DNA from 3 places in the Sphingopyxis sp. OAS728 genome. Region 1 is predicted to be linked to each of the others. Evidence: riboswitches for the same ligand, from Rfam matches in the RefSeq annotation. Region 1 holds a riboswitch; each other region holds the start of a gene.
The links. A riboswitch is a leader RNA that binds a small molecule or an ion and turns the genes downstream of it on or off. The one in region 1 is predicted to bind cobalamin.

Region 1 (9,566 bases):
AATCGCCGGCCGCGCGATCGACAAGGGGAATGACGGCTGCCGTTAAGGGCAGTTCCGACCCCCAATAATTTCCTTCCCTCCTTTGCCCCGTCTGACCCCCGTGCCAGGCGGGGTTTTTCTTGCCCGACGCGGGGCCGCAGGGGGAAGACTTGCCAACATGGCGGGGGAAGCCTAGGTTCGGCGCCAAGTGCACGCCCGCGTTTTTGCGGGCGCGTGAGCAGAACAGGTTACAATAGCCATGCGGCAAATGGCAGCGCCATCAGGGCGACCGCCGCGGCCAGGTTCAAGAACGGGGCCGGCGGCGAAAGGACGAAACAAGGCAGGCGGCGATGCGCGCCCGATGCCGATCACGCGGCCGCGCAGCTATGCGGCCATCGATCTTGGCACCAACAATTGCCGACTTTTGATCGCGCGCCCGCAAAATGGCGAGCTCGTCGTCATCGACGCCTTTTCGCGCATCGTCCGTCTGGGCGAGGGCTTGCACGGCAGCGGGAAAATCAGCGAAGCGGCGATGGATCGGACCGTCGCGGCGCTGTCGATCTGCGCCGACAAGCTGCGCCGGCGCCATGTCTCGCTGTCGCGCGCGGTCGCAACCGAGGCGTGCCGCCGCGCCACCAACGGCGAGGAACTCGCCGACCGCGTCCGCCGCGAGACGGGCATCGTCCTCGATATCATTTCGGCCGCCGAAGAGGCGCGGCTCGCCGTCCTCGGCTGCCACAATCTGATGGAACCCGGCGACGGCCCCGCGCTGATATTCGACATCGGCGGCGGCTCGACCGAGCTGATGCACGTCGATGTATCCGACCATGACGTGCAGATCCACGACTGGATCAGCGTGCCATGGGGCGTCGTCTCGCTGACCGAACATGCCCCGCTTCCCGACGACAGCCTCGCCGGGCGGCAGGCCGCCTATGCCCATATGCGCGACGTGACACGGTCCGCTTTTTCGGCCTTCGCCGACCGCGCCGAGCAGTTTGCCGGCCAGAATCTCCGCCTGCTCGGAACCAGCGGCACCGTCACGACGCTCGCCAGCGTCTTCCTCGACCTGCCCCGCTACGACCGCCGCGCTGTCGACGGGCTGGTCGTCCCGTCCGAGGCGATGCGCGGCATCAGCCGCCGCCTTGCCGATGCGAGCATTGCCGACCGTGCCGAAATCGCCTGCATCGGCCGCGAGCGGGCCGACCTGGTCGTCGCGGGCTGCGCGATCCTCGAAAGCATCATCGACCTGTGGCCCGCCGCGCGCGTCGGCGTCGCCGACCGCGGCATCCGCGAGGGCATATTGCGCACGCTGGCGATGCAGGGCCGCGACATCCCCGTCACCCGCCGCGAGTATCGCAAATGAGCGGTGCCGGCGGCAAGGGTGGCGCCAAGGGATCGGGGGGCCGCGGCGGCTTGCATGTGCGCGTCAAGACCGCGCGCAAGCGCAGCGTCTCGTCGACGCGCTGGCTGCAACGCCAGCTCAACGACCCCTATGTGCGCCGCGCGCAGGCCGAGGGCTATCGCTCGCGCGCCGCGTACAAGCTGATCGAGCTCGACGATAAATTCGGCTTTATCAAGAAAGCGCGCGCCGTGGTCGACCTCGGCATCACGCCGGGCGGCTGGTCGCAGGTCGTACGCAAGGCGAACCCGCGCGCGCGCGTAGCGGGGATCGACCTGCTCCATTGCGAGCCGCTCGAGGGCGTCGAAATCCTCGAGATGGATTTCATGGACGATGCGGCGCCCGATGCCTTGATCGAGGCGCTGGGCAGCGCCCCCGACCTTGTCATTTCGGACATGGCGGCGAACACCGTCGGCCACCAGCAGACCGATCATTTGCGCACGATCGGGCTCGCGGAAACCGCCGCCGATTTCGCGGTGCAGAATTTGCAGCCCGGCGGCGCGTTCGTCGCCAAGGTGTTTGCGGGCGGCGCCGATCACACGCTGCTGACTTTACTAAAACGTCATTTTTCAACGGTAAAACACGCCAAACCGCCGGCGAGCCGCAAGGGGTCGCCCGAACTTTATGTCATCGCCCAAGGCTTCAAGGGCCGAAGCAATGATGCGGAGGCGGACACGGAATAGTCGGATATTGGGTCGAACCGGGGGAGTTTTCATGGGCAAGTCGAAGCAGTCGATCGCGGCTGTAACGCTCGCGGCGCTGATGCTGGCATCGTGCGGCGGCGAAGGAAGCTTGAGCAGCGGCGGCCCCGTCACGGTCACCCCGACGCCGAGCCCCACACCGACCCCCAATTGCGCGCTGACCTCGCGGCAGATCTTTGCCAAGGCGGTGATCGACGAATGGTATCTGTTCCCCGGCGACGTCGCGAGCGTCAATCCCGCCGCCCATAACAATGTCCAATCCTATATCGATGCGCTGGTCGCGCCGGCGCGCGCGCTGAACAAGGACCGCTTCTTCACCTACATCACGTCGATCGCCGAAGAAAACGCCTTCTTTTCGAATGGATCGAGTGCCGGTTTCGGGGTCCGGATGACCTATGACGCGGTAAACCAGCGCGTGCTTATTGCCGAGGCCTATGAAGGCGCACCGGCCTTTGCCGCGGGGATCGACCGCGGCACGGCGATCGTCGCGATTGGCACCAACAGCAGCAACCTGCGCACGGTCGCCAGCATCGTGAATGCCGAAGGCACCGCGGGCATCACCAATGCGCTCGGCCCGAACGACCCGGGGGTCAGCCGCGTGCTACGCATCACCGATGCCGCCGGCACCCGCGACGTCACGGTGGCGAAGGCGGACTATTCGCTCGACCCGATTTCCGATCGCTATGGCGCGAAGATCATCACCGAGGGCGGGCGCAGCTATGGCTATCTCAACCTGCGCACCTTCATCGCGTCGGCGGACGACCAGCTGAAGGCGGCCTTTGCCGATTTCGGCGCGCGCGGGGTGACCGATATCATCGTCGATTTCCGCTATAATGGCGGCGGCCTTGTTTCGACCGCCAATTTGATGGGCGACCTGATGGGGGCCAATCGCGCCGGGCAAATTTTCTCGCAGACCCGTTTTCGCGCCACCAAATCGGGAGAGAATGAAGAACATCGATTCGCGCCCAGCGCGCAGTCGATCGCGCCGACGCGCATCGCCTTCATCGGCACCGCTTCGACCGCATCGGCGAGCGAACTCGTGATCAATTCGATGCTGCCCTACCTCGGCACCAATATGACGCTGGTCGGCAGCAACACCTATGGCAAGCCCGTCGGCCAGATCGCGCTCGACAAGGCCGAATGCGACGACCGCATGCGCGTGGTCGCATTCGCGACGGTCAACGCGACCGGCGCGGGCGATTATTATGACGGCTTGGCGCCGAAGATCGCGAACAGCTGCGCCGCGAGCGACGATCTGACGCTTCCGCTCGGCGACGCGCGCGAAGCGTCGGTCAGCGCCGCGATCGACTTCCTCGCCGGCAGGGCCTGCACGACGCGGATCGCCGATGCCAGCGCCGGCGCGTCGGCGCAGCGCCGCGGCGCGCCCATGTCCGCCAAACCCGAAATGCTGGTCCCCGACCAGCCGAGCGCCGCCCAGCGCGAGCTGCCAGGGCTGTTCTGATCGGTCCACCGCTGCATCGCAGCAATTGACCGCAGCCGCAAAATGGGGCTAACGGCCGCGGCAAGCGACAGGTTCCCCGGCAACGGAGACTAAGAGGGAACGGGAAAACCCCGGCTGCCCCTGCAACTGTACGCGGCGAGCCATCGGCCACTTGCCATTGGGATTCCGGTCCCGAGAAGGCGGCCGACCGGCGCTGACCCGCAAGCCAGGAGACCTGCCCGTCGCCGTCGTCTTTCGACCGGACAGGGTGTGCCGGGCGGACGGGGGTGAACCCGCATGACGACAGGTTTGGCCGCGTTCGCGCGCGGGCTCGATGTCGTGCGTCCCCGGACAACCCATCGATCCCACGCGTGTGGGCGGCCTCGTCGATGGGGTACCCAATGTTCAAATTTGTTTTCCGAAGTTCGATCTGCCTTGCCGCCGTTGCGGCCTCCTCTGCCGCGTTTGCCGAGGACGCGGGCACGGCGCATGCCGTCGCCGCCGACGGCGACAGCATCATCGTCACCGCAACGCGCGCGCCGCTGACACTCGACGAAGTGCCGTCGTCGATCGCCGTGATCGACAAAGAAGCGATCGACCGCGCGCAGGATATCGGCGTCACCGAATTGCTGCTCCGCACGCCGGGCATCAGCATCTCGCGCAACGGCGGTTACGGCACGTCGACTTCGCTCCGCATTCGCGGCGCCGAATCGGACCATAGCGTCGTCGTGATCGACGGGGTGAAGCTCAACGATCCGTCGTCGACCGGCGGCGGCTTCAACTTCACCAATTTGCTCGCCGGCGACATTTCGCGGATCGAAGTGCTGCGCGGACCACAGTCGATCCTGTGGGGCAGCCAGGCGATCGGCGGCGTCGTCAACGTCGTCACCGCCTCGCCCGAAAAAGCGCTCGAAGGCAGTTTCGACCTCGAAGCGGGATCGCGCCAGACCGTCAGCGCGCGCGCCGCGGTCGGCGGCCGCACGGGCCCGCTGAGCTGGCGCATCGGCGGCCAGCGCTTCACCACCGACGGTATTTCGTCGCACGCCAAGGCGTTCGGCGGGGTCGAGCGTGACGGCTATCGCAACACCAATCTCTCCGGCCGCGCCGAACTCGCGCTCGCCGACAATGTCAGCGTCGATGTGCGGGGCTATTATTCGAGCGGCCGGGTCGAATTCGACGGCTTCAACGTCGACAGCAACGATTATGGCCTCAACAAGGAGTTCGTCGGTTACGCCGGGCTCAATGTCGACCTCGTGGGTGGCCGCTTCCGCAACCGTATCGCTTACGCTTACACAGACACGAACCGCGACAATTTCAATCCTGACCGCGCGCGTCCGCAAAGCTTCGAGGCCGACGGCAAGAACCAGCGCTGGGAATATCAGGGCAGCTTCGATTTTACCGACCGCATCACCGCGATCTTCGGGGTCGAGAATGAACGGTCCGATTTCCGCAGCCGCTCGCCCGCAGCGTCGCTGGCAACCCCGGTCCCGGCATTCGCGCGCGGCAAGGCCGAGATCACCAGCGTTTATGGCCAGCTCAGCGTCGAACCGCTCGACGGGCTGACGCTGAACGGCGGCGTCCGTTACGACGATCATGACAGCTTTGGCGGGCAGACCTTGTTCGCTGCGGGCGGCGTATGGCGCCTTTCGACCGGCACGGTGCTGCGCGCAAGCTATGGCGAAGGCTTCAAGGCGCCGTCGCTTTATCAACAGTTCAGCGAATATGGGAATATCGGGCTCGACCCCGAGGAAGCGCACGGCTGGGAAGCCGGCGTCGAGCAGCATCTGTTCGACAACAAGCTGATGGTCGGCGCGACCTGGTTCGACCGCACGACGACGAACCAGATCATCTACAACAGCTGTTCGTCGACGACGACCAACCCGATGTGTTTCGTGCCGGGTGACCCGACGACGCGCCGTTTCGGCTATTATTCGAACGTCGCGCGCAGCGAGGCGCATGGCGTCGAGGCGACCGCGGCGCTGGCCCTCGGCGGATTGAAGCTCGACGGCAATTACAGCTGGATCGTCGCCGAGGATCGCTCCGAAGGCACCGCCAATTTCGGCAAATGGCTGCCGCGCCGGCCGCGTCAAACGGCCAACGCCTCGGCGAGCTATGGCTTCGATTTCGGGCTCGAACTCGGCGCAGCAGTCCGCTGGTCGGGCAAGAGCTATGACAATGCCAGCAACGCACAACGGCTCGACGATTATACGCTCGTCGACCTGCGCGCCGAATATGCGCTGTCGGACGAGGTCAAGCTGTTCGCACGCGCCGAGAACATCTTCGACGAGCAATATATGACCGCGTTCCGCTATGGCTCGCTCGGTCGCAGCATCTATGCCGGCATAAGGGGCCGTTTCTGATGGCCGTGCTGTCGGATCGGGGCGCCTCGACGCTGTGGGTCTCGCTGCTGACGGCCGCGAGCACTGTAACGACGCTCGCGCTCGGTTGCGCAACGCCCTTTCCGTCGCTTGCGGCGCTCGCGGCGGTGCATATGCGCCGCCGCGACGGCCTCGCGCTGATGCTGCTGGCGTGGGCAGCGAGCCAGTTCGTCGGCTTCTTCCTGCTTGGCTATCCGCGCGACGGAAGCACACTGGCGTGGGGCGTCGGGCTCGGCACGGCGGCGGTCGGTTCGGCGCTCGCAGGCTATGCGGCGTTGCAGGCGCTCGATTACCGCACGGTCGCGGCGCGGCTGAGCCTCGCCTATGCCGCCGGGTTCACGGCGTTCAAGGGCATCATCCTCGCCTTCGCGCTCGTCCTCGGCGGGCTGCACACCGCAATGGCGCCCGATCTGCTCGCCGAGCAGTTCGTGCGCAACGGCGCGATCCTGATCGGGCTTTATGTCCTCTATCGCGTGCTCGTCGCGGCAGGTGTTCCCGCACCGCAGCAACCGGCAACGGCGGCCTGATGCTCACGCGCGTCGATCCGGGTCCGGCGGTGGTGGTGTGCAACACCTGCCGCCACAGCCGCGAGTCCCGGGACGACGCGTCGGGCGTGCGTGGCGGCGCGCGGCTCGTCGAGGCATTGAAACGCCTCCAGGAAGATGAGCCGCACTATGCCTCCATCGCGGTCCAGGAAATGGCGTGCCTCTTCGCATGCGCGGATCATTGTACCGTCCACCTGCGCGCGCCCGACAAGGTCGGCTACGTCCTCGGCCGCTTTCAAGGCGACGCCGAATCGGCGCGCGCCATCCTCGACTATGCGGTCCATTATGCCGCGAGCGAGCATGGCCGCGTCCCCTATTCGCTTTGGCCCGAAGGCGTCAAAGGCCATTTCATCACCCGCACACCCCCGCCAGGATTTGTCGCCGAATGACCAGCTTTGCTTCCGTTCAGGCCTTCGAGGCCGCGCTCGCCAACCTGCGTGGGCCTGACCGCGATGCCGAAGCCGATGCACGGGTGCGGCAGGGCGAACTGACCAAACCCGCGGGTTCGCTCGGTCGGCTCGAAGACCTCGCGATCTTCTTCGCCGGGTGGCAGGGCAGGGCGCGGCCGCAGGTCGCCCACGCGCGCGCCGCCATCTTCGCCGGCAACCATGGCGTCACCGTCCATGGCGTCAGCGCCTTTCCGCCGAGCGTCACCGCGCAGATGGTCGGCAATTTCGCGAATGGCGGCGCGGCGATCAACGCCTTGTCGGGCGCGGCGGGGCTCGAACTCGCGGTCGTCTCGCTCGATCTCGACCGCCCGACCGCCGATTTCACCATCGCCCCGGCGATGAGCGAAGCCGAATGTCTGGACGCGCTCAACCGCGGCGCGGCGGCGGTCGACGCCGACCTCGACCTGATCGTCCTCGGCGAAATGGGGATCGGCAATTCGACCGCCGCCGCCGCGCTCTGCGCGCGCAGTCTGGGCGGCGATGCGGCCGAATGGGTCGGCCCCGGCACCGGGGTCGACGGCCATGGCGTCGCGCGCAAGACCGCGGTCGTCAATCAAGCCATCGCGTTCCACGCCGACGCGCCGCGCTCGGCGTTCGAGACGCTGCGCCGCGTCGGCGGGCGCGAGATTGCGGCGATTGCGGGCGCCATCCTGCGCGCGCGCCAACTCGGCGTGCCCGTGCTGCTCGACGGGTTCATCTGCACTTCGGCGATCGCCCCGCTCGCGGCCGGCAATGCCGCGATCACCGCGCATTGCATCGCGGGCCATTGCTCGGCCGAACCGGGGCACCGGCGCCTGCTCGACCTGCTCGGCCTCCATCCGTTGCTGGCGCTGGACATGCGGCTCGGCGAAGGCAGCGGGGCGGCGGTCGCGGCGAATATCATCCGCAGCGCTCTCGCGGCGCACGACCGGATGGCAACCTTTGCCGAGGCCGAGGTCTCGGCATCGCTGTGACCGCCTTTGCGCTCCATCTGCTGCGCCATGGCGCGCCCGAAACGCCGGGACTGCTGATGGGCCGCACCGATGGGATGCCGACGGTCGATGGTATTGCCGCCTGCACAGCGCAAGCCCGGGACCTCGGCATCGAACGCCTGATCGCGTCCAACCTTCGCCGGAGCCGCGAAGCAGCCGAAGCGATCGGCGCAGCGACGGGCCTAGCGCTCGCGATTGACCCGCGCTGGCGCGAACTCGATTTCGGCGACTGGGATGGCCAGCCGAGCAGCGCCGTCGACCGGGACGCCTTCGGCCGCTTCTGGGACGACCCCGACGCCAACCCGCCGCCCGGCGGCGAACGCTGGTCGTCGCTCGTCGCACGCGTCTCCGCCGCGATAGGCGATCTTGCGCCGATCCCTACCCTCGTCGTGACCCACGGCGGCGCGATGCGCGCGGCGCTCCATGTGCTTTGCGGTTTCGACCAGCGCCAGCTCTGGGCGTTCGACCTGCCCTATGCCGCGCGGCTCTCGCTTCGCGTCTGGCCGGGCGAGCAGCCCAGCGCGCAGATTGCGGGACTCACTCCGTGAAGGGGCTGATCGTCGCGATCCAGTTCCTGACGCGGCTGCCGACGCCGCGGATCGCGGTTTCGAGCGACGAATTCGCAGCATCGATGCGCTGGTTTCCTGCGGTCGGGTTGATCGTCGGCGCGCTCGTCACCGGCGCCGGCTGGGCCGGCACGCAAATCGATCCGTGGACGGGGGCCCTCTGCGCGCTCATCGTCTGGGTCGCGGTCACCGGCGCGCTGCATCTCGACGGACTCGGCGATATCGCCGATGCCAGCGGTGCGGCACACAAGGATCGCGAGCGCATGATCGCTGTCCTCGGCGACCCGCATGTCGGCAGCTTCGCGGTTGTGGCCATCGCCCTGCAACTGCTCGCCAAGCTCGTCCTGCTCCACGCATTGCTCACCATCCAAGCCTTTCCCGCCATCGCGCTGGTCCCGTTCGCGGCGCGGATCGGCCCGCTCGTCTGGTCGCGCGCGCTGCCCGACCTCCACGCCGGGCTCGGATCGCGGTTTCGCAATGCCGTGCGGCCGGTCGACTTCGTCCTATGGGCGTTAGCTCTCGTCGCCGCGGCGTGGCTCTCACCTTCGCTGCTCGTTGCACCAATGGCCTTCCTTCTCTGGGGCTGGTGGTTGCTGCGCAACATCGGCGGAATTTCAGGCGACGGGCATGGCGCCGGAATCGAACTCGGCGAAAGCCTGCTGCTCGCCGCCGCGCTGTTGTGGGCGCATCTGGCATGAGCGCACGTTGGACCTGGCATGGCGGCGGGATCGAGGCGGCGAGACGTCATTTCGGCGACAGCGACTGGATCGACCTGTCGACCGGGATCAACCCGCACGTCTGGCCGGGCACAGCCGACATCCCGGTCGACTGGCAGCGCCTGCCCGATCCCGAAGCACTGACACAACTCGAAGCCGTCGCCGCATCCTTTTTCGGCGTCGATCCACGCCATGTCTGCGCGGTGCCGGGCAGCGAGATCGGCTTGCGGCTCACCGGGACGCTGGTGAGCCGTCCCGCACGGCATATCGCGCCAAGCTATCGCACGCATGGCGAAATGCTCGCGGAAAGCATGCCCATCGACCGCGAAGCAGCACGGCGCCATGACGGCACGCTGATCCTCGCCAATCCCAACAATCCTGACGGCCATGCAATCGGCGCCGATGCCATGCAGGCGCTGCT
Region 2 (9,566 bases), 2.0 Mb from region 1:
TGCCTTGAAATGCCGATGGAAGGAGGCAACGCTCATCCCGGCAATCTCGGCCAGCGCCGACGTACGCAGCATCTCTTCATAATGCTCGTGCATCCACAGGATCGCGCGCCGCACCCGCGACAGCCGGCTGTCCTCCTGCGCGATGGCGCAGAGTTGATGTCCGAGCGGCCCTTGCAACAGGCGATAGAGGATTTCGCGCTCGCGCATCGGCGCCAGCATCGCGACGTCGCCCGGCCGGTCGAGCAGCCCGAGCAGCCCTGCCCACGCCTCGACCAGCTCCTCGGTCACCGACGCGACGGCAAAGCCCGCGAGGTCGCCCGGCGGCGTGTGGCCGATGGCGGCGGGGTCCATGCTGGCGATCAGGTCGGCGAGCGCGCCGCGGTCGATGCGCAGCGCCGCGGCGACATAGGGCTTGTCGGGGCTCGCCTCGACCACGCGGCCGACCGCAGGCAGGTCGAGCGAGGCGACGAAATAGCTCGATGCGTCGTATCGCAGCACCTGGTCGCCGATCACGACCTGCTTCGTCCCTTGCAGGATCAGGCAGGTGACGGGTTCATAGACGGTCGCGATCCCGCTGGTCGGCGCACATTGCGTCGCGACGACCAATCGCGGCACCGGCGTCTCATAATAGGGGGAAACCGCGTGGCGCAGCACTTGTTGGCATATCGAGTCGAGCCGGTCTTGCATGATCCCAACATCGGACGCCGCGCGCCCGCGCGCAAGGGACGGCTTCCTCGCCGCCACCGCATTGAGAGGAATAGGCAAGCAGATGCCATGATCGGGCAGCGCGGCGGCGGGCGCAGCGCCTATCTTGACCGGGTCAGGGCAATCCCCTCCGCCCTGCTTCATCCAAGGAGCTTAGCATGACCCAGTTCAACGCGAAATCGACCACCGACGACGTCCTCGCCGGGGTCGACCTGTCGGGCAAGCGCTTCCTCGTCACCGGCGTCTCGGCCGGGCTCGGCGTCGAAACCGCCCGCGCGCTCGTCGCCCACGGCGCCGATGTCGTCGGTGCCGCGCGCGACCTGACCAAGGCCGAAGGCGCCACCGCCGCCGTCCGCGACGCCGCAGCACAGGGTGGCGGCAGCTTCGAGCTGATCCAGCTCGACCTCGCCTCGCTCGCCAGCGTCCGTGCCGCCGCCGATGCGCTGATCGCCGACGGCCGCAAATTCGACGTCGTCATCAACAATGCCGGCGTGATGGCCGCGCCCTTCGGCAAGACCGAGGATGGCTTCGAAACTCAGTTCGGCACCAATCACTTGGGCCACTTCACCTTCGCGAACCGCATCGCGCCGTTGATCAAGGACGGCGGCCGCCTCGTCAGCCTCGCCTCGTCGGGGCACCGCTTCTCGGACGTGAACCTCGCCGATCCGAACTTCGACAATGGCGATTATGAACCGTGGATCGCCTATGGCCGTTCGAAGACCGCGAATATCCTCTTCGCCGTCGAGTTCGACCGCCGTCACAAGGACCGCGGCGTGCGCGGCATCGCGCTCCACCCGGGCGGCATCCACACCGAACTCGGCCGTCACCTCGACGAAGGCGCGATCGAGGCGCTCGTCGAACAGCTCAACGCCAATGCCATTGCGGCGGGCGAGCCCGTGTTCGAGTTCAAATCGATCCCGCAGGGCGCCGCAACCTCGGTCTGGGCCGCCGCGGTCGCCGATCCGGCCGAGGTCGGCGGGCGCTATCTCGAGGATTGCCACGTCGCCGAGCTCGCGAATGACGAGGGCCTGCGCGCCGGCGTGCGCTCCTATGCGATCGATCCCGACAACGCCAAGGCGCTGTGGGCGAAGAGCGAGGAGATGGTCGGCGAGCGTTTCTGACGCCTCGATGACGACAAGGGAGCGGGCGGCCGTGCGCCGTCCGCTCCGCATCGTCCCGAACCGCCCGCTAGTCGACGACCCAATAGTCGGCGGCCCCGCCCGGCTCGAAGCCGCGGCGGCAAATCACATTTCCGTCCTGCGTCAATTCGGCCCACGCGCCGATCGTCTCGCGCTCCATCATCACCAGCGCCGCGGCGACATCCTCGGCCTCGAACGCAACGCGCTTTTCCATCCCGAACCAAGCATCCTGATATCGCAGGACAAAGGTGGTCAGCACGGCGACGTCAGCCGGGATTTCGGGGCGCGGCAAACACTCGCATTCGCCGTCGCTGGAGCCGCTGGAATAGTCTTGGGGGAGCTTCATGGGGGAGAGCCTTCGGTGGGGGAAACGAAGGGGGCAGTCCCGCCGGCCTGTTCAGCCGCGACCGCCGCCAGGGCGAAAGGATTTGGTCGGCAATGCATCTCCTGCGCCCCGCGGGCGTGCGGACGGCACCGCGAAAGGCGGCGCAAGGTGTCCGAAAACTATGCTATATCATTGCCATACGCCTTGGTATCGGCCCCACCCCGTTCGACGGGCCGCCCGTTCGAATCGACAAACGACTTGACGTTTGCATGGCATACGAAGGCACCAGGGCGTCATATAAAGAATTCTTTATATGACTATTGACAAGCCCCGCCGCTGCGTTATGTTTCAGCCTGTCGAGGTTCTCTGCGCCGCTTGCGCTGCGTGGAGCTAAGACGGGAAGCCGGTTCAAAGCCGGCGCTGCCCCCGCAACTGTAAGCGGTGAGCGATGGTCGCTACGTGTCACTGGTCCGGCAAGGGACCGGGAAGGCCAGACCACCGCGTCGATCCGTGAGCCAGGAGACCTGCCTCGTCAGATACGTCCTCCGGCGGGGTGTCCGGTCAGGCCGCATGCATGGCTGCGCCCGACCTTGCTTCACGGGCGCGGACTCGTGCCTGCTCGTCTGCCCGGCGCCTTGCCCCTTGCAAGGTGTTTGAAAATGACTGTCAGCGTCGCCACCCTCGGCTTCCCCCGCATCGGCCTCCGCCGCGAACTCAAATTCGCGCTCGAAAGCTATTGGGCGGGCAAGTCGACCCTCGCCGAACTCCAGTCCGCCGCAGCGGGCCTCCGCGTCGCCAACTGGGCGCGCCAGAAAGCGCTCGGCGCCGACATCCTGCCCTCGAACGACTTCTCGCTCTACGACCATGTCCTCGACACCAGCGCGCTGATCGGCGCCGTCCCGCCCCGCTACGACTGGAGCGGCGAGACGGTCGATCCCGACCTCTATTTCGCCATGGCGCGCGGCGCGCAGGGCCCCGCCGCCTGCGGCCACAGCCACGACACAACAGCGCAGGAAATGACCAAATGGTTCGATACCAACTATCATTTTATGGTCCCCGAACTCACCGCGGGCCAGACCTTCCGTATCGCCTCGACCAAGATTTTCGACGAATTTGAGGAAGCCAAGGCGCTCGGTTATTCAACCCGCCCCGTCCTCCTCGGCCCCGTCTCCTATCTGATGCTCGCCAAGGGCAAGGCGGTCGAACCGCTCGCGCTCCTGCCGCAGCTCCTCGACACCTACGCCGAAATTCTCGCCCGCCTCGCCAAGGCCGGCGCGGAATGGGTCCAGATCGACGAGCCGTGCCTCGTCCTCGATCTCAGCGCCGAGCAACGCACCACCTTCGAGCGCGCCTACGCCCGCCTCGCGACTCGCGGGCCCAAGCTGATGCTCACCACCTACTTCGGCGGCCTCGGCGACAACCTCGACCTCGTCGCTGACCTCCCCGTCCACGGCCTCCACCTCGACCTCGTCCGCGCGCCCGACCAGCTCGAGCCCGCGCTCGCCAAGCTCCAGCCACACGTTCTCCTATCGCTCGGCGTGATCGACGGCCGCAACATCTGGCGCGCCAACCTCCCCGACCTCTATTGGCGTCTCAAGGAACTCGCCGGCAAACGCGACCTCATCCTCGCCCCGTCCTGTTCGCTCCTCCACGTCCCGGTCGACCTGACACTCGAAACCGGCCTCGATCCCGAAATCGCCCAGTGGCTAAGCTTCGCGGTGCAAAAGATCGAGGAACTCGCCGCGCTCGCCAAGGCGCTCAATGAGGGCGAGGATGCCAGCTTCGCCGCCTTCTCGGCCTCGCGCATCGCCGCGGTCGCGCGCCAGACCTCACCGAAAATCCACAACCCGGCAGTCGCCCAGCGCCTCGCCGCCCTCGACGAAAGCGCGACCCACCGCACCTCGCCCTTCGCCGTGCGCCGCGACGTCCAGCAACAGCGCCTCGCCCTCCCCGCTTATCCCACCACGACGATCGGCAGCTTCCCGCAGACTCCCGAGGTCCGCAAAGCCCGCGCCGCGCATATCAAGGGCGAAATCGACGATGTCGCCTATGACCAGTATCTGCGCGTCGAAACGCGCGCCGCGGTCAAATGGCAGGAGGAAATCGGCCTCGACATCCTCGTCCACGGCGAATTCGAACGCAACGACATGGTGCAATATTTCGGCGAGCAACTCGCCGGCTTCGCCTTCACTCGCGCCGGCTGGGTGCAAAGCTACGGCTCGCGCTGCGTCCGCCCGCCGATCCTCTATGGCGACGTCTCGCGCCCCGCGCCGATGACCGTCGACTGGTGGCGTTATGCGCAGGACCAGACCGACCGCCCGATGAAGGGCATGCTCACCGGTCCCGTCACCATCCTCAACTGGTCCTTCGTTCGCGACGACCAGCCGCGCGAGGCAAGCTGCCGCCAGATCGCGCTCGCGATCCGCGACGAGGTGCACGATCTCGAAGCCGCCGGCGCCGCGATCATCCAGATCGACGAAGCCGCGCTGCGCGAAGGCCTGCCGCTCCGCCGCAGCGAATGGCAGCATTATCTGGACTGGGCGGTCGAAAGCTTCCGCATCGCATCATCGGGCGTCCGCGACGACACGCAGATCCACACCCATATGTGCTATTCGGAGTTCAACGACATCATCCGCGCGATCGGCGCGATGGACGCCGACGTTATTTCGATCGAGACCGCGCGCTCGCAGATGGAGCTGCTCGACGCCTTCGCCAGCTATGCCTATCCGAACGAGGTCGGCCCCGGCGTCTACGACATCCACAGCCCCCGCATCCCGGCCGAGCGCGAGATGACCGACCTTCTCACCCTCGCCGGCCAGCATGTCTCGCCGCAGCAGATCTGGGTGAACCCCGATTGCGGGCTCAAGACGCGCAAATGGGATGAGGTGCGCCCGGCACTCGTCGCGATGGTCGCCGCAGCCCAGGCGATGCGGACCAAAGCCCGCATCAAGGAAGCCTATGATGCAAACTGACGCGATCATGCCCGACGGCCAACCCGCCGTCCGCGTCACCGCCATGCCCGTGAACGCCAATGTCTATGGCGACATCTTCGGCGGCTGGCTGATGGCGCAGATGGACCTCGCGGCATCGTCCGTGGCCTCACGCCACGCACGCGGCCGCGCGGTGACGATCTCGGTGGAAGGCATGTCCTTCCACCGCCCCGTCTTTGTCGGCGACGAGGTGTCGGTATTCGGTCGGCTCGTCAAGGTCGGCCGCACCTCGATGCACGTCGAGGTCGAAGCCTGGGCGCGCGACCGTCATGCCGACGAGGATAACAAGGTCACGCAGGCGGTCTTCATCTTCGTCGCGGTCGGCCCCGACCGACGCCCGCGGACGGTGAAGCCGCTCGAAACCTGATCGTCAGGCGGCGTCGCCCGACTTTGCCCGGCGACGCCGCCACAGGATCAACCCGCCGACGCCCAGCCCGAACAGCCCGACCATCCCCGGCTCGGGTATCGGCGTCGCGCCACCGCCGGTCGAACTGTCGCCGCCGCTCGATCCGCCACCGGGCGGCGACGTCGTATAGCCGCCCTTGAACGTCCCGATATGCATCTCGCCATTCTGCTTGAGATTGCCGAACACCGCCGACCCCTGAATATAATTACGCGTCTCGGCATCGGCGAGCGGCGCGAGCACCGATCCGCCCCATGCAGTGCTCAGCTTCAGCGTCTCGGCCTCGGGGAAATTCCAGATCACCCGCTCGCCAAGGTTGTTCGTGCCGCCCAGGAAATTGTCGTTGAGGTTGATCGACCGGCCGCTGACATTGACGATCGCGGTGTCGGCGCCGTTCAGGTTAAACTGGATCTCGCCGATCTTGTCGAGGTTCGCCGCGGTAATGTTGAACACCGCCAGCCCCTGAGCATTCGGCTGCGCGGTAAAGGTGCCGCGATTGCCCTGCACCGTCAGCTGGCTGTTCGATTTGAGCGTGCCCATCTCGAACGACAGGCTGCCCATGCTGCTCTTCAGATCGGTTTTCTGCTGTTGCAGCGCCAGCCCGAATGCGGGATTGCTCCTGTCGAGGTTGGAAATGACGGTATTCTGATTGACGTTGGTGTTGCTGATCGTCCCGCCGACCTTCACAGTCTGGTTCGGGCCATTGAGGTTAAAACCGCTGGTCACGTTGCCGCCGACGACCGCACCCGAGCCATTGTTGAGATTCTTGTGGCTCCCGGTCACGTTTCCGACAACGGTCAGGCCCGGCTGGCCGTTCGGTGAGGTCGTAACGCGGATGCCGTAGTTCGACGAATTGCCAACAAGATTGCCCCCGACGAAGGTCCGCCCCTCGACTTCGGAAGCGGATTCGAGGTTGCCGAGCACGACGAGATTCCACTCGCGCAGCGCGTCGACGCCCGTGATCGTCTTGCTCTGAGCAAAAGCGGGTAGCGTCAATGCGGTCGCTACGATCGCGACGGGGAACAGAATGCGGGTCGAGAAGAGCACAGTTATCGTCCGGTTTTCAATGGCAAGGCGCGGGCGCCCATAGGCTGTTCGTCGCCCCTCTTACACCGAAGTGCGACGGACCGTTGTCCCGTTCCGGAACAGCGATCCAAAACCGTCGTACAGCCGTGCCGAAATCGCGGCGGGCGCGCTTCAACCTATGGAGAAGAAGCCGGTCACCGTCAGCCGCCCGTCGCCGGCGCTTGCGGATAGCGCATTGTCCGGTGAAATCGCCCCGCTGTGAAGATTCCAGCTGCGATAGAGCAGCGCGCGATTGTAGCGCGCGGACTTGGTGGCAATGCATTCGAACAATGGCGTATCGCCCAGCAAATAGCCGGGCGGCGGCGCCCCCCCATGACGCAGTTCGGTGTCGAGGTGGCGAAAGAAGAGGTCGCGCCGCCGCTCGTCGATCGTCTCGAACCCCGTCGCGCGGTGGCGGAAGAAGGCGGTGCCGTCGCCTCCCTTGGGCGACAGGTAATGGACGAGCGCGATGCGATCCTCGGTGAAGGCGTCGATATGCGGAAGGCGCTGCGGGATCGTGAGTTCGCCCGCCGGGGTCGAGACAATCGAAAAGCTCGCATCGACGACCCTGATCGGCCCGGTCCGCCCAAACGCGGCAGCCGCAGCTGCTGCAATGACCGGTAGCTGGGTCGCGAGATAGGACGGCGGGAGATCGGCTCGAACGCCGGGATAATGATTGAGCGCCGGCGCGAAATCGGCTTCCGTTGCAAAACGCCGCAAGCCATCGGGATCGGGTGCGAAATCGTCGAGGATGACGAGGGGCTGCGCTTCAACGCCGATGCTCTCGACCGCGACTGTCGTCATTCGGCGCACGCCGCGGCGCGCGCCAGCAGGAAGTCGCGCTCACGCTCGTTGCTCGACAACACAGCCGCGGCTTCAAACTCCACCTTCGCTTCGCCCCGTCGCCCCGCTCGCAGCAAGAGATCCCCACGAGCAGCAGGCAGCGGCGCATAGTTGCGGAGCGCAGCGGCCTCGGCAATCTCGTCGATCAACTGCAATCCGGCCTCTGGACCGAAGGCCATGCTGTACGCCACCGCGCGATTGAGCTCGACCACCGGCGACGGCATCACCTGACCCAGCCGGTCGTAGAGCGCGGCGATACGCTGCCAGTCGGTGTCATCCGCCGACCGCGCCCGCGCATGGCATGCAGCCAGCGCCGCTTGCAACGCATAAGGCCCATCGGCCCCGCCCAGCGCCCCGGCGCGATCGAGTGCATTCAGCCCGCGGCGGATCAACAATTGGTCCCATCGCGCGCGATTCTGCTCGGTCAATGGCACGAACCGCCCGTCGGGCCCGGCCCGCGCCGCCAGCCGCGACGCCTGGATTTCCATCAGCGCGAGCAGCCCCAGCACCTCGGGCTGTTCGGGCATCAACCCCGCCAGAATGCGCCCCAGCCGCTGCGCCTCGGCGCACAGCGGCGGGCGGACGAGCGACGGCCCCGCGGTCGCGGCATAGCCTTCGTTGAAGATGAGATAGACGACCTCGAGCACCGACCCCAGCCGCGCCTGAAGCTCCGCCCCGCGCGGTACTTCGAAAGCCACGCCCGCCTTGGCGATCGCCTTCTTCGCCCGCGTGATCCGCGCCGCGATCGCCGCCTCGTTCGACAGGAACGCCCGCGCAATCTCCTCGACCGTTAGTCCGCCGACCAGCCGCAGCGTCAGCGCCGCGCGCGCCTCGGGCGAAATCACCGGATGGCAGGCGGCAAAGATCAGCCCGAGCAGTTCGTCGCCCAGCAGATCGTCGAGCGCTGCCTCGACGGCCTCCGCGCTCATGTCGCGCTCCTCGTCCAGTTCGCGCGCGATTTCGGCATGTTTCCGCTCCCGCATCGCATGGTGCCGCACCCCGTCGATCACGCGCCTTTTCGCCGCCGCGGTCAGCCAGGCACCCGGATTATCGGGCACGCCCGTCTTCGGCCATTCGGTGAGCGCGATCAGTAGTGCCTCCTGCGCCAGTTCCTCGGCCCGGTCGACATCGCGCGTCATCCGGGCGAGCGCGGCGATCAGCCGCGCGCGCTCGATCCGGAACACCGCTTCGATCGCCCGATGGGTTTCGTCCTTCGCCATGCCTGCCTTCTCGGGCAAGGGAACCGGGGAGGCAAGCATGGCAGTGGACATCGCTTATTCGCCGCTCAGTCGCTCGCGCAGCTTCTGTTCCTGCTCGGCAAGTTCGGGGGTCAACGCCTCGCCAAAGTCTTCCATTTCATAGAAGGGCCGGATTTCGAGTTCGCTCGGCCCCGGCATCGGGTTCGGACAGCGCTTCGCCCACGCGACCGCCTCGTCCATGTCCTTGACCTCCCACACCCAATAGCCCGCGACCAGTTCGCGCGTTTCGGCAAAGGGTCCGTCGATCACCGACCGGCTCGCGCCATCGAACGCGATCCGCTTGCCGAACGACGAGGGCTTGAGCCCGTCGCCGTCGACCATCACGCCGGCGTTGACCAGTTCCTCGTTGAACTTGCCCATCGCCTCGAACATCGCGGTCATGTCCTCGGTCGGCGGCAGGCCCTTTTCGCTATCCTCGGTCGCTTTGACAAAGACCATTACACGCATCGTTCATCTCCTTTTCGATCGGGCCAACAGCGGCTCCTGCCAACACGACGAACGAGCGTTCACCGAATCGACACGAGCCACGAAAAAAACTTCAGGCGACCTCCGCCAGCGACTGCGGCGTCGAGAAACGCTGGCGATATTCGTGCGGCGACAGCCCGATCAGCCGGTGGAACAATTTGCGGAACGCTGCCGCATCCTCATATCCGACACTCCACGCAATCTGGTCGACCGTCCGCTTCGTAAACTCCAGCAGCTCGCGCGCCTTACCGACGCGGATATGCTGGACATATTCGACCGGCGTCATCCCCGTCGCCGCCTTGAAGCGCCGTTGGAAGGTCCGCTCTTCCATCCCCGCCTCGCCCGCCATCTCGGGCACCGCCACCGGCCCCG
Region 3 (9,566 bases), 1.9 Mb from region 1:
GAGAATGACGAGGTCAATCCGCTGATCGAAGGGAGCTTGCGCAAGTCCGACTGCGGGCAGGTTACCGACGGCGCCGCCGCGATCTTTCTGGCTTCGGCGGAAGTTGCCGAAGTTTACGCGCAACGTCGGGGGATTTCGATCGACAGCATTCCGCGGATCAAGGGATGGGGGCATGCGACCGCGCCCCTGCTCTATTCGACGAAGGTCGCGGGGAGTAGAGGCCAAGACTTTGTTTTTCCTAGCGTTCGCAAATCGATGATGGACGCGCTGCGCCGTGCCGAGATGCCCGACATCTATGCCTGCGACGGGGTCGAGGTGCATGATTGCTTCTCGATCACCGAATATATGGCGATCGATCATTTCGGTATCACCAAGCCGGGCGAAAGCTGGCGCGCGGTCGAGGACGGGACGATTGCGCTGGGCGGCAAATTGCCGGTCAACCCGTCGGGCGGGCTGATCGGGCTCGGGCATCCCGTAGGTGCCACCGGGGTACGGATGCTGCTCGACGGCTGGCGGCAAGTCACCGGAAACGCGGGCGATTATCAGGTCGAAGGGGCGCGCAACTTCGCGACCTTCAACGTCGGCGGCAGCGCGACGACCGCAGTCAGCTTCGTCGTCGGCACCTGATTTGACCGACGTTTTTATCTACGATGCGGTGCGCACGCCGCGCGGCAAGGCGCGGCCCGATGGTGGGCTTGCCGGGCTGAGTCCGCAGGAACTGGTGCGCCAGCAGGCGGCCGCGCTCGCCGCTCGTTGCGGCGCTATCGCGTCGGCGCCTGACGCGATGCTGCTTGGCTGCGTCACGCAGAGCGGCGCTCAGGGGGGGCATATCGCGATGCTTGCGAAACTCCACGCGGGGCTTCCCGACACCGCGGCGGCGCACAGCATCAACAATTATTGCGCGTCGGGGCTGTCGGCGATCGGTCAGGCGGTGGCGAAGGTCGCGAGCGGCGAAGCCACGCACATCCTCGCGGGCGGCGTTGAATCGATGAGCGCGAGCCCGTTCCTCGGCGACCGCGCGGGCTTTTACGCCAACGACGAACTGCCACCGCACGCGCGCTTCGTGCCGCCGGTGCTCGCTGCCGACCGGCTCGCCCATGTCGAAGGCATCACGCGCGCCGAGCTCGACGCGGTGGCGCTCAGCTCGCAGCAGAAAGCAGCGGCGACCGAAAATGACGCCGCCCTGCAATCCTCGCGCATCGCGACCGGCGCGCTGGCGGGCGAGGAATGCATCCGCCGACAAACCACAGCGGAATCGTTAGCCGCCGCGCCGGCCGCCTTTGGCGAACTGCAGGCGCAATATGCCGGCGCGCTCGAAGGCGCGACCTTCGAACCGCTGCACAGCATCGCCCACGCGCCGCCGATCTGCGACGGCGCGGGGCTGGCGCTGGTCGGCGGCGCAGGGCTGGGCATCGCGCCGCGTGCGCGCGTTGTCGCCTTTGCCGAGAGCGGCGGCGACCCCGCGGCCTCACTGACCGCAGGTTTCGCGGCGATGGACAAGGTGCTGACGCACGCCGGGCTGACGCTGGACGATATGGACCGGATCGAGTTCATGGAGGCGTTTGCCGTCACCATCGCCAAATTCCTGCGCGACCGCGATGCCGATCCGGCGCGCGTCAACGTCAGCGGCGGACACCTTGCAAAGGGGCATCCGATGGGCGCGAGCGGCGCGATCCTGACCTCGACCCTGCTCGACGCGCTCGACGCGTGCGGGGGACGCTACGGACTTGTCGTGCTGACCGGCGCGATGGGCGTCGGTGCGGCGATGATCGTCGAACGCCAATAGCCATTGCGCAAAAGCGCGATTCCGCTATGGGCGGCGCGTGCGGGGCTTGCCTCGCGCATGATCGCGCCGGTGCCCGAAAGGGCTTAAAATGGGAACGCGGTGAAGGGGCTCGTCCTGAACCCCCGAAGCCGAGGCTGTCCCTGCAACTGTAAGCGGCGAGCGAGATGCACCGGTCCGACGCGTTCGGATCAGCCACTGGGGTCACCTGGGAAGGCGTGCATCGAGCCCTGACCCGCGAGCCAGGAGACCTGCCGGCGTGGGTCGCTCAATGCCAAGGTCCAGGGAAAGGCCGCGGCACGGAGGTTTCCGTCGAGCGACAACCAGGCGGCCGGAGCCGCCTCGGTGACGGGGTCGCAGGCCATGACGCCACTTGCGCCGCCGACATCGGTCGATCGCGCGCGCGTATCGACAGGCTCCGCCTTCGTTGTCGGCGTGCGGGGCCCTACCCATGTTGAAATTTGCGACCATTTCCCTGTTGGCTTTCACGGCGGCGACGCCTGCGCCGGCCCAAACCACCGATAGCGACCGCGACGACATCGTCGTCACCGCGTCGGGGATCGAGCAACCGCGCGACGAAGTCGGTCAGGCGATCACGATCATCGACGCCGACACGATCGAAAAGCGCCAGACGGTCGACATCGTCGACCTGCTCGCGACGACGCCGGGCGTGCGCTTCAACCGCACCGGAAGCACCGGATCGGTCGCGGGAATTTCGCTGCGCGGTGCGGAAACGACGCAAACCCTGGTGCTGATCGACGGGGTGAAGGTCAACGATCCGAGCGGTATCGGCGACGGATATGATTTCGGCCATCTGCTGACCGGCAACATCAACCGGATCGAAGTGCTGCGCGGGTCGAATTCGGTCGTGCACGGCAGCCAGGCGATCGGCGGCGTCGTCAGCCTGATGACCGCGACCCCGGCCGAAGGCTTTGCGGCGGGCGCCTCGGCCGAATATGGGTATAGCGATACGCTCAGTGCCAAGGCCGATGTGTCGGGCACCACCGGGGCGATTTCGGGCGGGATCGGCGGGGCTTATTTTCGCACCGACGGCATTTCGTCGGCAGCGGTCGGCACCGAGAAGGACGGATACAAGAATTTCGCGGGCAACGCGCGGCTGAAGGTCGCGTTCAGCGACGCGCTGAGCCTCGACCTGCGCGGCTATTACATCAACGCCGACCTCGATTATGACAGCTTCTTCGGCGCGCCCGCCGACAGCGCCGACGTTGCCAAGCTCGACCAATATGTCGGTTATGCAGGGCTGAACCTGGGCCTGTTCGACGGCAATTTCACCAGCCGCGCGGCAGTGACGTGGATGCGCAACGAGCGCGATTATTATTTCGTGCGCGGCACCGCGCCCGATTACGGCTATTCGGGCACCAATTTGCGGTTCGAATATCAGGGCGTCGTGACGCCAGTGCAGCAGGCCAAGCTGATCTTCGGTTACGAGCATGAGCGGCCCGACTATGATTTCTTCGGCTTTGGATCGACCGACAGCCAGAAGGCGAATATCGACAGCGTCTATGCGCTGGGGATCGTCCAGCCCTTTACCGGCCTGTCGCTGTCGGGCGGCGTCCGTCACGACGACCACAGTCAGTTCGGCGGCGCGACGACCTTCGGCGCCAACGCCAATTATTCGCCGAATGCGGGCGCGACCAACGTCCGGCTGAGCTATGGCGAAGGGTTCAAGGCACCGTCGCTATACCAGCTTTACGACGCCTTCAGCGGCAATAGCGCGCTGCGCCCCGAACGGTCGAAAAGCTATGATATCGGCATCGACCAGAATCTGGCCGATGGCCGCGCGCTGATCTCGCTGACCGCATTCCTGCGCAACACCGACGACCAGATCAATTACGACAATGCGACCTTCACCTATGGCAATATCGATCGCACGCGTGCCAAGGGGATCGAGGCGACGCTGGCGCTGAAGCCCGTCGATGCGCTGAACGTCACCGCATCATACAGCTATATCGACGCGCGCGACCGGTCGGGACGGCCGGCCTTCGACGGCAAGCGCCTGCCCCGCCGCGCCGCGCATGCGGTCAGCCTGTCGGCCGATTATGACTGGTCGTTCGGCCTGTCGACCGGCGCGACGCTGACGCTGGTCGGCGACAGTTTCGACGATGCGGCGAACGCTGTGCCGCTCGACGGCTATGCGCTTGCGGGCATTCGCGCATCCTTCCCCGTGGGCGGCCATTTCGAGATTTACGGCCGCGTCGACAATCTGTTCGACGCCGATTATGCGACCGCGTTCAATTACGGCACCTATGGCCGCGCGGCCTATGGCGGCGTGCGGGCGCGCTTCTGATGAAGGCGCGCACCGACGCCGAACATACGGCGAAGATGAAGAAAATTCAGGCGGCGCAAAACAAAAAAGTCGCGACCAAGACGGTCGAAAAGGGGCTGGTGATCGTCCACACCGGCCCCGGCAAGGGCAAGACCTCGGCCGCGCTGGGCATGGCGGTGCGCGCGATCGGCCACGACATGAAGGTCGGGGTCGTGCAATTCGTGAAGGGCGCGATGGCGACGGGCGAGAAAGCGGTGTTCGATCGCTTTCCCGACCTGATCGAATTCAAGCCGATGGGCGAAGGCTTTACCTGGGACACGCAGGACCGGACGCGCGACATTGCGGTCGCGCGCGAAGCGTGGGACGAGGTGAAGCGCATGATCGCCGACCCGAGCTACAAGATGGTGATCGCCGACGAGCTCAACATCGTGCTGCGGTACGACTATCTGCCGGTGGATGAGGTGCTGGAGGCGCTGGGTGCGAAACCGCATATGACGCATGTGATCATCACCGGGCGCAATGCCCCGCAGGAGTTGATCGACACCGCCGACCTCGTCACCGAGATGGCGCAGGTGAAGCATCCGTTCCGCGAGCAGAATGTGAAGGCGCAGAAGGGAATCGAGTTCTGATGCGGGCGCGCGCGCTTGCGGCGGCAGCGGCGCTGCTCGGCGGCGCCGGACTGCTCTGGGCGACCTCCCCCGCCCCGCGCGCCAAGGCGCCCGCCGTTCCGCAGCGCATCGTATCGATCAACCTGTGCGCCGACCAACTTGTGCTCGCGCTCGCCGACCGGGAGCAGATCGCCGGGCTCACCAAAAATGCCACCGATGTCGAAATGTCGGGCGAGGCGGCCAAGGCCGCAGGCATTCCCTTGCTCAGCAATTCGGCCGAGCAGATATTGGCGATCGAACCCGACCTGATCGTCGGCATGCCGGCGAGCCGCAGCGCGGCGCTGCGCGCGCTGCCGCGGCAGGACTATCCGCTACTCGATCTCGCCACCGCGAACACGCTGGATGAAATCTATACCTCGATCCGCGAGACGGCGGCGGCGGTCGGCCATCCCGAACGCGGCAGCGCGCTGATCGCACGAATGCAAGGCGAGCTGGCCGGGCTGCCCAAGCCGGGCAAGGGCCGCGTCGCGGCCTATTATCAGCGGCGCGGCTATATGACCGGCACGGGGACGCTGATCGACGAGCTGATGGGGCGCGTCGGGCTGGTCAATCTGGCGGGCAAGCTCGGCAAGCCGCCGCTGTCGCAATTGAGCCTTGAGGAAATGGTCGCGGCGGAGCCCGATTTCCTGATCGTCGAGAGCGCGACCGATGTCGTGACCGACCAGGGAAGCGAAATGCTGCACCATCCCGCGATCAAGGATATTCCGCGCATCAGCATTCCGCAGGCGTGGACCGTATGCGGCAGCCCCGCCTATACACAGGCGGCGCGCAGCATGACCGCGCAGATTGCGCGCATCGACGGGGACCGACCATGAACCGCCTTGCCCTGCCCCGCTGGTCGCTGATCGCGGCGCTGCTCCTGTTGACGCTCGTCGCCGCCACCGGATCCTTGCTGTTTGGCGCGGTCGACCTCTCGGTCGCGCGGCTGATCGCCGCCGCGACCGGCGACGGCGACCGGGTGGCGTCGGTGATCCTGTTCGACCTGCGCCTGCCGCGCACGATCCTCGCGCTCGGCGTCGGCGCGATCCTCGGGCTCGCGGGCGCCGCGCTGCAGGGCTATCTGCGCAATCCGCTTGCCGAACCGTCGGTGCTCGGAACGTCGAACGCCGCGGCGCTCGGCGGGGTGGCGGCGCTCTATTTCGGGATCGCTGAACTGCATCCTGTCATGCTTCCCTTGCTCGCGACGGGCGGCGCGCTGCTGTCGCTCGCCTTGCTGTTCATCCTGTCGGGCAAGGCCGAAAGCCCGCTGACCTTGATCCTTGCCGGGATTGCGGTCGGCACGCTCGCGGTCGCGGGGACCAGCCTTGCGCTCAACCTGTCGCCCAATCCCTTCGCGGCGATGGAAATCATGACCTGGCTGCTCGGCAGCCTCGAGAACCGGTCGTTCGACCATGTGTGGATCGCACTGCCGTGCATCGCGATCGGCGGGGCGATGCTGCTGTGGAACGGGCGCGCGCTCGATGCGCTGACGCTGGGCGAGGATGCCGCGCAGGCGCTAGGCACCGACCTTCGGCGAACAAGATTGCGGCTGCTCATCGGCACCGCGATCGGCGTTGGCGGCGCGGTCGCCGTGTCGGGATCGATCGGTTTCGTTGGGCTGATCGTGCCGCACCTGATCCGCCCGCTCACCGATCGCAGCCCGTCGGCGATCCTGCTGCCCTCGGCCATCGGCGGTGCGGCGCTGCTGACGCTCGCGGACCTTGGCGTCCGGATCATTCCGACGACGAACGAGCTGAAGCTGGGCGTCGTCACCGCCTTTCTGGGGGTACCGATCTTCCTCCTCCACCTGATGCGGGAGCGACGGATATGGTGAGCATCACGCTGAACAAGATCGGCGTCACGCTCGGGCGCCGGACCGTCGTGCATGGCGTCAGCGCGGATTTTCGCGCGGGCACGCTGACGGGGATCGTCGGTCCCAATGGCGCGGGTAAATCAACGCTGGCGCGCGCGATGCTCGCGCTGGTGCCCGCGAGCGGCCGCGCCGAGGTCGATGGCGTCGATGTGACGGCGATGCCGCGCGCCGACCTCGCACGGCGCATCGCCTATGTGCCGCAGGGGCAGACCCTGCACTGGCCACTGACGGTCGAGCGGCTCGTCGGGCTGGGGCGGCTGCCGCACCTCGCGCCGATGTCGCGGATTTCGGATGCCGATACGGCGGCGATCGAACGCGCGATGGCGCGCGCCGATGTGCTGGAACTGCGCGACCGGATCGCGACCGAGCTGTCGGGCGGCGAGCGCGCGCGGGTGCTGTTCGCGCGCGCGCTGGCGGTCGAGGCGCCCGCGTTGATCGCCGACGAACCGCTCGCCAGCCTTGATCCGGGGCACCAGATCGACGTGATGGACATGCTGCGCGCCGAAGCGACCGGCGGCGGACTGGTGATCGCGGTGCTGCACGATTTGACGCTGGCGGCGCGATACTGCGACCGGCTGCTGCTGATCGACGAAGGGCGGATCGTCGCCGACGGGACACCCGCCGAGGTGCTGACCGCCGAGCGGCTCCGCGCGGTTTACGGGATCGATGCGCGCGTCGAAACGGGTGGCGAATGGCCGACGATTACCTTGTTCGGGCGAGCAAGGTGAGCGAGACGCTCTTTGCCGAGCAGGGTTATGCTGCGGTATCACTGTTCGAACCGGAGCTTGTTCGCGAAGCGCAAGCCGATATCGCGGAGCATATCGACCGCGTGTCGCGCGCGCTCTACCTGCCCTTCGATCAAAGCTGCCCCGACGCGCCCCTGAGCGAACGGATCGACCGCGTGTTTGCGTACGAGCGCAGCGTCGCGAACCTGCTGCGCGTCGCGGTGTGCACCGATGCGCATCGCGGGCCGCGGCTGCAGGCACTCGTCAAGGATCCGCGGCTGATAGAAACCGCCGAGCGGCTCGGCGGCCGCAAATTGTCGGGCAAGATCGCACGCGTGCGCGCGAGCATCGCCTGCTTTCCCGAGCATCGCCACGCCTGGCACAGCGACGTCGCGCGCGACGATGGCACGGGATGTGGCAAGGTGCTCGTCACCGCATGGATCCCGCTGAGCGATGCCGGCCCGACAAGCGGAGGGTTGGAGGTTGCGGCGAAGCGCCAGCCCGCGCCGCTGGCGAGCGAGGGCGACGACGGGTATGAAATTCCCGAATGGCGGCTCGCCGGACTGCCGCGCGTGCAGCCTGAGTGTCCGGCGGGGACGGCGCTGTTCCTCGATCGCTTCACGCCGCATCGCACGCTGCCGGCAAAGTCGACGCGCTTTGCGCTCGTCGTCTGGATGAAGGCCGCCTAGCGGGCGGGTTCGACGCGAACCGTCCGGCTAGCGCGTTTGCCGTCGGCCGAACGACTGCGCACATCGACGGCAGCGCTGACCGCCACGGGCCCCGAATAGCGCGTCCAGGCACCGCCCTCGATGCGATATTCGATCGCCGTGCCGGGGAACATGCTGTTCGCCTCGAGCTTGCCGTTCGCGATGCGTGCGCCGGGAGGGGCGACGCGATAGGCAATGCCCATCCGCTCAAGCTGCGGGAATTGCACCGCAACGCGCCCGGCGAAATCCTGCCACCCCGCCTTCAGCTTGGCCGCATCGACGCGCTTGTCGCCCCATGCGTAGCTTGCACCGGCCTGATACGCCGGGGTCCACGGTGCCGGGCTCCACGCACGCTCGGCGAGCGCGAGCAGGCGCGGGAAAAGCATATAGTCGACCTGCGCGTCGGTGCGGATCGTCTCGCTCCATAGCTGCGCCTGCAGCCCAGCGACGCGGCGCCCCGGCTGCAACACCGGCTTGTCCTCGATCGCCTTGCCCTCGGCCTGGATGTTGCGGATCGTCGCGGCGTTGGCGGGCAGATTGTCCGGCATGAAGCCGAAGACCTGATAGGGATCCACCCCGCGCGAGGCCCAATTGTACCCGCCCTCTTCGGGGTTCGGCGCGTAGGGCATGTCGAAATAGCCGAGGTCGGGGATCGACAGCACCGCGTCCCAGCCCCGGTTCATCTGGTCGTGCGCCTCGCGGATCGCGCCCGCGTGGAGCACCCCCCAGATGTTCGTCTGCACCTTGTTCGGCATCGCCGCCGCTTCGGTGTGCCCCATGCCGTCGCTCCAGCCGGCGGCTTCGAGCCCCCTCGCGGCGAGGCTCTGGCTCACGCGTTCGATGAAGCGAGGGGTGAGCTTGCCCGCATCGCCGCCGTTTTCGGCGATCATGGCCTTGCACGCGGGCGATTTGACCCACGCACCCGCGGTCTCGTCGGCGCCGAGATGGAAGGTCTTGAGCGGCACGCTGGCCCGCCGGTGCATATCGGCGAGCGCGTCGACCACGGTGTCGACGAAAAGATAGGTCGCTGGCAGGCAGACGTTCAGCGTGTTGTCGCTGTAATTCTGGATGCTGCGATATTCGGTCGTGTCGGCGGGGTCGATCAGCCGGTAGGCTTCGGCCTCCGCCTTCTTCCCTTCGGCGGCAAGGCGCGCATGGCGTGCCTCCATCGCCCTGATCGCCGCGCGCGAATGGCCGGGCATGTCGATCGAGGGGATCACCTCGATCTGCCGCGCCGCCGCTGCCTTTACGATCATGACATAGTCGGCGACGCTCAGATAGCCGTTGACGCCGCCCGTTCCGTCAGGCCCGGCGCCGAGTTGCGGGAGCAAGCACCTCGTTTCGGCGGGGTCATGGCAACGTTTCGAACCGATTTCAGCGAGTTCGGGCAGCGCGGGAATCTCGATCCGCCAACCTTCGTCGTCGGCGAGATGGAGATGCAGCTTGTTGAGCTTGTACGCCGCCATCGCCTCGACGAGTTTCAATATCTCGTCGCGGCTGTGGAAGTTGCGGCCGAGATCGATGTGGAGCCCGCGGAAGCGATA

Region 2: linked by a shared signal. The riboswitch ahead of metE (5-methyltetrahydropteroyltriglutamate--homocysteine S-methyltransferase) and the one ahead of GGC65_RS14970 (TonB-dependent receptor plug domain-containing protein) in region 1 are both predicted to bind cobalamin.
Region 3: linked by a shared signal. The riboswitch ahead of GGC65_RS05875 (TonB-dependent receptor plug domain-containing protein) and the one ahead of GGC65_RS14970 (TonB-dependent receptor plug domain-containing protein) in region 1 are both predicted to bind cobalamin.

The regions. Positions count from the first base shown of each region.
Region 1 is NZ_JADBDT010000001.1:3,156,723-3,166,288, reverse strand. Features, by position in the region: gene GGC65_RS14990 (glycine zipper 2TM domain-containing protein) at 1-46, shown strand, start outside; gene GGC65_RS14985 (Ppx/GppA phosphatase family protein) at 239-1,342, shown strand; gene GGC65_RS14980 (RlmE family RNA methyltransferase) at 1,339-2,061, shown strand; gene GGC65_RS14975 (S41 family peptidase) at 2,093-3,541, shown strand; cobalamin riboswitch at 3,594-3,778, shown strand; gene GGC65_RS14970 (TonB-dependent receptor plug domain-containing protein) at 3,922-5,880, shown strand; gene GGC65_RS14965 (hypothetical protein) at 5,880-6,425, shown strand; gene GGC65_RS14960 (DUF1636 domain-containing protein) at 6,425-6,832, shown strand; gene cobT (nicotinate-nucleotide--dimethylbenzimidazole phosphoribosyltransferase) at 6,829-7,845, shown strand; gene GGC65_RS14950 (histidine phosphatase family protein) at 7,842-8,411, shown strand; gene GGC65_RS14945 (adenosylcobinamide-GDP ribazoletransferase) at 8,408-9,127, shown strand; gene GGC65_RS14940 (aminotransferase class I/II-fold pyridoxal phosphate-dependent enzyme) at 9,124-9,566, shown strand, end outside.
Region 2 is NZ_JADBDT010000001.1:1,118,778-1,128,343, forward strand. Features, by position in the region: gene GGC65_RS05275 (AraC family transcriptional regulator) at 1-687, opposite strand, end outside; gene GGC65_RS05280 (SDR family NAD(P)-dependent oxidoreductase) at 864-1,826, shown strand; gene GGC65_RS05285 (hypothetical protein) at 1,894-2,190, opposite strand; cobalamin riboswitch at 2,512-2,716, shown strand; gene metE (5-methyltetrahydropteroyltriglutamate--homocysteine S-methyltransferase) at 2,829-5,141, shown strand; gene GGC65_RS05295 (acyl-CoA thioesterase) at 5,128-5,526, shown strand; gene GGC65_RS05300 (choice-of-anchor A family protein) at 5,530-6,609, opposite strand; gene GGC65_RS05305 (DUF6445 family protein) at 6,760-7,431, opposite strand; gene GGC65_RS05310 (RNA polymerase sigma factor) at 7,428-8,690, opposite strand; partial or broken gene GGC65_RS05315 (YciI family protein) at 8,826-9,176, opposite strand; gene GGC65_RS05320 (GlxA family transcriptional regulator) at 9,268-9,566, opposite strand, start outside.
Region 3 is NZ_JADBDT010000001.1:1,246,690-1,256,255, forward strand. Features, by position in the region: gene GGC65_RS05865 (acetyl-CoA acetyltransferase) at 1-627, shown strand, start outside; gene GGC65_RS05870 (acetyl-CoA C-acyltransferase) at 629-1,786, shown strand; cobalamin riboswitch at 1,837-2,057, shown strand; gene GGC65_RS05875 (TonB-dependent receptor plug domain-containing protein) at 2,235-4,091, shown strand; gene cobO (cob(I)yrinic acid a,c-diamide adenosyltransferase) at 4,091-4,699, shown strand; gene GGC65_RS05885 (ABC transporter substrate-binding protein) at 4,699-5,553, shown strand; gene GGC65_RS05890 (FecCD family ABC transporter permease) at 5,550-6,551, shown strand; gene GGC65_RS05895 (ABC transporter ATP-binding protein) at 6,545-7,318, shown strand; gene GGC65_RS05900 (phytanoyl-CoA dioxygenase family protein) at 7,282-8,004, shown strand; gene GGC65_RS05905 (family 20 glycosylhydrolase) at 8,001-9,566, opposite strand, start outside.